One region of the Streptomyces sp. NPDC002851 genome, then DNA from elsewhere that is predicted to be linked to it. Evidence: riboswitches for the same ligand, from Rfam matches in the RefSeq annotation. Region 1 holds a riboswitch; the other holds the start of a gene.
The links. Region 1 has a riboswitch for thiamine pyrophosphate ahead of ACWD10_RS13455 (thiamine ABC transporter substrate-binding protein). Riboswitches for the same ligand answer to the same signal wherever they lie in the genome.

Region 1 (3,396 bases):
AAGACCCGTGAGGGCCTGGCCGGTGCGGTGTCCTTCGCGATGGCCGCCGGGGCGCTGTGCATGGAGTTCCTCATCGACGGCGGCACCTGGTGGCAGGGGCTGCTGCTCGGCCTCGCGGTCGCGGCCAGCGCGACCCTCGGCGACCTCGGCGAGTCCATGATCAAACGGGACCTCGGCATCAAGGACATGGGGACCCTGCTCCCCGGCCACGGCGGCATCATGGACCGGCTCGACTCGCTGCTGCCGACGGCCCCAGTGGTCTGGCTCTTGCTGGTCCTTTTCGTAGGGGGCGGCTGAGATAACCGTCACCATCAATTGAGTAACCACAACGGCGAGCAACCAGGTCCGCGAGAGCGGCGGCGGTTCAGCCGCAAAAAGGGGCGTGCGGGCTCGTTGTCCACAGGGCGGCGGGCCCGCATACGTATCTCTGCGACACTGGTACGACCATGTCTAAGCCCAAGCCCGGAGAACTCACCTTCGTCGCGCCCCGCGGAGCCAAGAAGCCGCCGCGGCACCTTGCCGACCTCACGCCCGCCGAGCGCAAGGAGGCGGTGGCCGCGGTCGGCGAGAAGCCGTTCCGCGCCAAGCAGCTCTCGCAGCACTACTTCGCGCGGTACGCGCACGACCCCGCCGAGTGGACCGACATCCCCGCCGGTTCGCGCGGCAAGCTCCAGGAAGCGCTGCTTCCCGAGCTGATGTCGGTCGTGCGGCACATTTCCTGCGACGACGACACCACCCGTAAGACCCTGTGGAAGCTGCACGACGGCACGCTCGTCGAGTCCGTCCTCATGCGGTACCCGGACCGCGTCACCATGTGCATCTCCTCGCAGGCCGGCTGCGGCATGAACTGCCCGTTCTGCGCCACCGGACAGGCCGGGCTCGACCGGAACCTGTCGACCGCGGAGATCGTGCACCAGATCGTCGACGGCATGCGGGCGCTGCGCGACGGCGAGGTACCGGGCGGGCCCGCGCGGCTCTCCAACATCGTGTTCATGGGCATGGGCGAACCGCTCGCCAACTACAACCGCGTGGTGGGGGCGATACGGCGGCTCACCGACCCCGAGCCGGACGGGCTCGGGCTCTCGCAGCGCGGCATCACCGTCTCCACGGTCGGGCTCGTGCCCGCGATGCTGCGCCTCGCCGACGAGGGCTTCAAGTGCCGTCTCGCGGTCTCGCTGCACGCCCCCGACGACGAGCTGCGCGACACCCTCGTACCCGTCAATACGCGGTGGAAGGTGCGGGAAGTTCTCGACGCGGCCTGGGAGTACGCGGAGAAGTCCGGGCGGCGCATCTCCATCGAGTACGCCCTCATCCGGGACATCAACGACCAGGCGTGGCGCGGCGATCTGCTCGGGCGGCTCCTCAGGAACAAGCGGGTGCACGTCAACCTGATCCCGCTCAACCCGACGCCTGGCTCGAAGTGGACCGCATCGAGGCCCGAGGACGAGAAGGCGTTCGTCGAGGCCATCGCCGCCCACGGCGTGCCCGTCACCATCCGCGACACCCGCGGCCAGGAGATCGACGGGGCCTGCGGGCAGCTCGCCGCCTCCGAGCGGTAGCCTTCCCGGCCGGGCCCCCGCGGTGAAGGGGGCCCGTCGCCGGTGCAGTACTGTGCATTCGTACAAATGAATTCCGACAGGGGAGCGCCGTCAGCGGCGCTGAGAGTGCGGCAGCGGCCGCAGACCCTCGGACCTGATCCGGGTCATACCGGCGTAGGGAGTCAGCAGCAGTCATGAACACCAGCCTTCGGCGTGCCTGCGCGGCCGCGATCTGCGGCGCGCTCGGCGTCACCGTCCTCGCCGCCTGCGGCGGATCCGATGGTTCCGGCTCCTCCGCCGCGGGGGACGACAAGACCGTCACGCTCGTCACGCACGAGTCGTTCAGCGTCTCGCCCGAGGTCCTCAAGGACTTCGAGAAGAAGTCCGGATACAAGGTCAAGATCCTCGAGAGCGGCGACGCCGGTGAGGCCGTCAACAAGGCCGTGCTGACCAAGGGCAACCCGCAGGGCGACGTCTTCTTCGGCGTCGACAACACGCTCCTGTCGCGCGCGCTCGACAACGACCTGTTCACGCCGTACGAGGCCAAGGGGCTCGACCGCATCCCCGAGGACGTCCAGCTCGACCAGGACAAGCACCGGGTCACGCCCGTCGACACCGGCGAGATCTGCGTCAACTACGACAAGAAGTTCTTCGAGGACAAGAAGCTGGCGCCGCCGAAGAACTTCGACGACCTGATCAAGCCCGCATACAAGAACCTCCTCGTCACCGAGAACGCCGCCACCTCCTCGCCCGGCCTCGGCTTCCTGCTCGGCACCGCCGCCGAATACGGCGACAACGGCTGGCAGGGCTACTGGAAGAAGCTCAAGGCCAACGGCGTCAAGGTCGTCGACGGCTGGGAGCAGGCGTACAACGAGGAGTTCTCCGGCTCCGCCAGCGGCAAGAAGACCGGCGGCGACCGGCCGCTCGTCGTCTCCTACGCCTCCAGCCCGCCCGTCGAGGTCCTCTACGCCAAGCCGCAGCCCAAGGAGGCGCCCACCGGCGTCGCCACCGGCACCTGCTTCCGCCAGACCGAGTTCGCCGGGCTGCTCAACGGCGCCAAGAACGAAAAGGGCGGCAAGGCGCTCCTCGACTTCCTGATCTCCAAGAAGTTCCAGGACGACATGCCCCTGAACATGTTCGTCAACCCCGTCGCCGACGATGCCGAACTGCCCGAGATCTTCACCAAGTTCGGCGCCAAGGCCGACGACCCGCACAGCGTCGACCCGAAGAAGATCGCGGAGCACCGTGAGGACTGGGTCAAGTCGTGGCAGTCGCTCGTACTGAAGTAGAGACCGAAGCACCGCCCGAACGGCAAGAACGGGTCGCCGTACGCGATACGCGCGACGGGCGCGGGGCGCTCGTGCGGCTCGGGCTCATGCTGGGGCCCGTCGCGTTCTTCGGCGTCTTCTTCGCCTACCCGGTCTCCGCGATCGTCGGCCGTGGCCTGCGGGTCGACGGCGGCTGGGGGATCGGGCGGGTCGCGGACGTGCTCAGCGACCCGGACCAGTTGCAGGTCCTGTGGTTCACCACCTGGCAGGCGTTCGCCTCCACCGGCCTTACGCTGCTGCTCGCGCTGCCCGCCGCCTACGCGTTCGCGCGCCTGGAGTTCCCCGGCAAGCAGCTGCTCCGGGCCGTTGTGACCGTGCCGTTCGTGCTGCCCACCGTCGTCGTCGGCAGCGCCTTCCTCGCGCTGCTCGGGCGCGGTGGGCTGCTCGACGACCTGTGGGGCATACGGCTCGACACCACCGTGTGGGCGATCCTGCTCGCGCACGTCTTCTTCAACTACGCCGTCGTCGTCCGCACCGTCGGCGGCCTCTGGGCCCAGCTCGACCCGCGCCAGGAAGACGCCGCCCGCATG
Region 2 (3,396 bases), on a different contig from region 1:
GGGTCTCGGCGGCCTCCAGGGTCTCCACCGGATCGGGAAGCAGGGTGCGCTCGTCCGCGATCACCTCGACCTTGATCAGATCGGTGCCGAGCGCCTCACGGGCCAGCCGCGCCGTGAGCACCGCCTCCCCGGCCGTGAAGCAGCCCGCGGTGTTGGGCAGTACCTGGATGTCGAGCTTCTGGAGGACGGAGAGGACCGAGCCCTTGACGGCCGGGTCGACGCGGCGCATCGCCACGGTCGTGAGCTCGGTGCCGGACGCGGCCAGGGACCGCTCGAGGACGTCGAGGCTGGGCGCGCCTCCGGTCCCCATGATGAGGCGGGACGAGAACGTCGTACCGCCGATGACCAGGGGGTCGTCTGCCATGGGTCAGCCTCCTTGGACGGCGGTGAGGACCTCGACGCGGTCCCCGGCGCGCAGGGTGGTGCGGTGCCACTCGCCGCGCGGGACGACGGTTTCGTTGACGGCGGCCGCGACCCCGGAGGGCGCGGCGCTCAGGCGGGCGACCAGGGCGTCGAGCGTGGTGCCCGCGGGGATGTCCTGCGGTTCGCCGTTCACGGACACGGTGATGCCGGACGGCACGGTTCCGGGGTCCGGCGCTGCTGCGGCGCTCATACGGCCTGCTCCTCGCGTACGGCCTGCTCCTCGCGCACGGTCCGCTCCTCTTCGAGGACGGCGGGAGTTGCTGCTGCGAGGTGTTCCGGTGCGGCGGGTCTTTCCCGTAGGGGAGACGCCTTTCGTACGTCTTGCGGCAGCGGCTCCTGGTGTACGTCCTGTCGTGCGTCCCGCTTCCCGTGCGCGTCGAACCGGCGGGGCGTGAACGGGCGGGCGTACTCCGGCAGTTCACCGGCCGCCAGGACGTGCGCCATGGCGTCGCCGGTGATCGGCGTCAGGAGCACGCCGTTGCGGTAGTGGCCGGTCGCCAGGTGCAGGCCGGGCAGCGCCGTGGGGCCGAGCAGCGGGGCGTTGTCCGGGGAACCGGGGCGCAGCCCGGCACGGGTCTCGGTGAGCGGCAGCTCGGTGAGCCCGGGCACCAGCTCGTGGGCGTCCCGGAGCAGCTCGTACACCCCGCCCGCGGTGACCGTGGTGTCCCAGCCCTGCTCCTCGCTGGTGGCGCCGATCACCAGCTCGCCGTTCTCGCGCGGCACCAGGTAGACGTGGCTGCCGCGGACCACGGCGCGCACCGTGCGGCTGAGGAACGGCGCGTACGCGGGCGGCACGGTCAGACGGAGCACCTGCCCCTTGACCGGCCGCACCGGCGGTACGACCTCGGCGGGCACCCCGGCGAGGTCACCGCTGCGGCTGCCGGTCGCGAGCACCACCTGGTCCGCGGTCAGCTCGGTGCCGTCCGCGAGCACCGCGCCGCGCGCCCGGTCGCCGACCACCGTGAGCCGGTCCGCCGCCTGCCGGTGAAAGGTCACCCCGGCCCGCTCGCACGCCGTGACCAAGGCACGGGCGAGCCGCCGCGGGTCGATCTGGTGGTCCCCGTCGACCCGCAGGCCGCCGCGTACGCCCGGCGCGAGCAGCGGTTCGAGGCGGCGGCACGCGCGGCCCGAGAGCCACTGCGAGTCGAGCCCCGAGCGGTGCTGGAGGGCGTGCAGTTCGCGCAGATGGGCACGGTCGTCGGCGTCGAGCGCGACGGCGAGCGTGCCGCACCGGCGGTAGCCGAGGTCCTGGCCGCTCGCCTCCGCCAACTCGGCGGCGAAGGCCGGATAGCGCTCCGCCGAGGCGAGGTTGAGGGCGAGCAGCGTCTCCTCGCCGTAGTGCAGTTCGGAGACGGCGCCGAGCATGCCTGCCGCCACCCGGGCCGCGCCGCCGCCCGGCTCCGGGTCCACGACCTCGACGCGCAGCCCGCGCTGCGCCGCGCGCCACGCGGTGACGAGGCCGATGATCCCGCCGCCGAGCACCAGTACGTCGTGACTGCTGCCGCCGGAGGGCGGTGTGAGTGGCGTCCGTACTTCAGTAGTGGCCGTTTTCGTGGGCGTGCGCACTTCAGCGGGCGTGCGCGCTTCAGTGGGCGTACGCACTTCAGTAGGGGCCGCTTTCGCGGGCGTGTGCGCTGTGCGTGGAGGCATGGGCGTCCAGCCCCTCCCTTCGCCGGCATGACCCGGATCAGGTTCGTACGGTCGGAGGCGCGTGAGCCTCCCTCTCAGCCCGGTGCGTCCGGGCTCCCGCGTGTGGTCTCTGCCGGCCACCCTAGCTCTTGGCCCCGGTCACCTGAAGGGCGCCGGGTCCGGTGCTGTGCACTACGTCACGTACCGGCCTCGATCACCACTCTCCCTGACGACGCGTCAGTTGATTAGGGTGATCGTGTGAGCGAGCAGAGGCAGCAGAAGCAGCGCGTCGTCATCGTCGGCGCGGGAATGGCCGGCGTACAGACCGCCGTGGCGCTGCGCGAGCAGGGCTTCACCGGTGAGGTCCTGGTAATCGGCGCCGAGCCCCACCAGCCCTACGACCGGCCGCCGCTGTCCAAGGCCGTACTGCTCGGCAAGGCCGAGGGCTCCGCCTTCGACATCGACTTCGAGCAGCTCGACGTCGAGCTGAGCCTCGGTCACGAGGTCACCGGGGTCCGCCCGGACGCGCACGAGGTCGACACCGACCGCGGCCCGGTCCCGTACGACGTCCTGGTCCTCGCCACCGGCGCCGAACCGCTGCGCCTGCCCGGCACCGAGGGCGTGCCCGGCGTCCATCTGCTGCGCACCCTGGACGACGCGGACCGGCTCCGTCCGGTGCTCGCCGAGCAGAGCGAGATCGTGGTCGTGGGAGCCGGCTGGATCGGCGCCGAGTTCGCCACCGCCGCGCGCGAGGCGGGCTGCGCGGTCACCGTCGTCGAGGCCACCGACCGGCCGCTCGCCGGGGCGCTGCCCGCCGAGGTCGCCGCCCCGATGGCCGCCTGGTACGCGGACGCCGGGGCGGCCCTGCGCACGCACGCGCGCGTGGCGCGGATCGAGCCCGGCGCCGTGATCCTGGACGACGGCACCCGGCTGCCCGCCGGAGCCGTCGTCGTCGGCATCGGCGCCCGCCCGACCACCGCCTGGCTGTCCGGCTCCGGCATCGACACCGGCCCGGACGGCGCGATCGTCGCGGACGCCGCGCTGCGCACCTCGGCGCCCGATGTGTACGCGGTGGGGGACTGCGCCTCGTTCCCGTCAGGCCGGTACGGCCAGCGGCTCCTGGTGCACCACTGGGACAACGCCCTGCAGGGCCCGCGCACCGTCGCGGCGAACATCATCGGTGAGACCCCGGCGGTCTACGACCCGGTCCCGTACTTCTGGTCCGAGCAGTTCGGCCGCTTCGTGCAGTACGCGGGCCACCACGCCGCCGCGGACACCCTGGTGTGGCGCGGCGACCCGTCGGGTCCGGCCTGGTCGGTGTGCTGGCTGCGCGACCGCGCCCTG

Region 2: it holds a riboswitch for thiamine pyrophosphate, as region 1 does, so the genes downstream of both, thiO (glycine oxidase ThiO) here and ACWD10_RS13455 (thiamine ABC transporter substrate-binding protein) in region 1, are expected to answer to the same signal.

Annotation. Positions count from the first base shown of each region.
Region 1 covers NZ_JBSFUT010000010.1:92,418-95,813, forward strand. Annotated here, with positions in the region: gene ACWD10_RS13445 (phosphatidate cytidylyltransferase) at 1-297, shown strand, start outside; gene rlmN (23S rRNA (adenine(2503)-C(2))-methyltransferase RlmN) at 447-1,559, shown strand; TPP riboswitch at 1,628-1,736, shown strand; gene ACWD10_RS13455 (thiamine ABC transporter substrate-binding protein) at 1,733-2,827, shown strand; gene ACWD10_RS13460 (ABC transporter permease) at 2,914-3,396, shown strand, end outside.
Region 2 covers NZ_JBSFUT010000009.1:166,712-170,107, forward strand. Annotated here, with positions in the region: gene ACWD10_RS12715 (thiazole synthase) at 1-364, opposite strand, end outside; gene thiS (sulfur carrier protein ThiS) at 368-613, opposite strand; gene thiO (glycine oxidase ThiO) at 610-1,908, opposite strand; TPP riboswitch at 2,071-2,183, opposite strand; gene ACWD10_RS12730 (NAD(P)/FAD-dependent oxidoreductase) at 2,362-3,396, shown strand, end outside.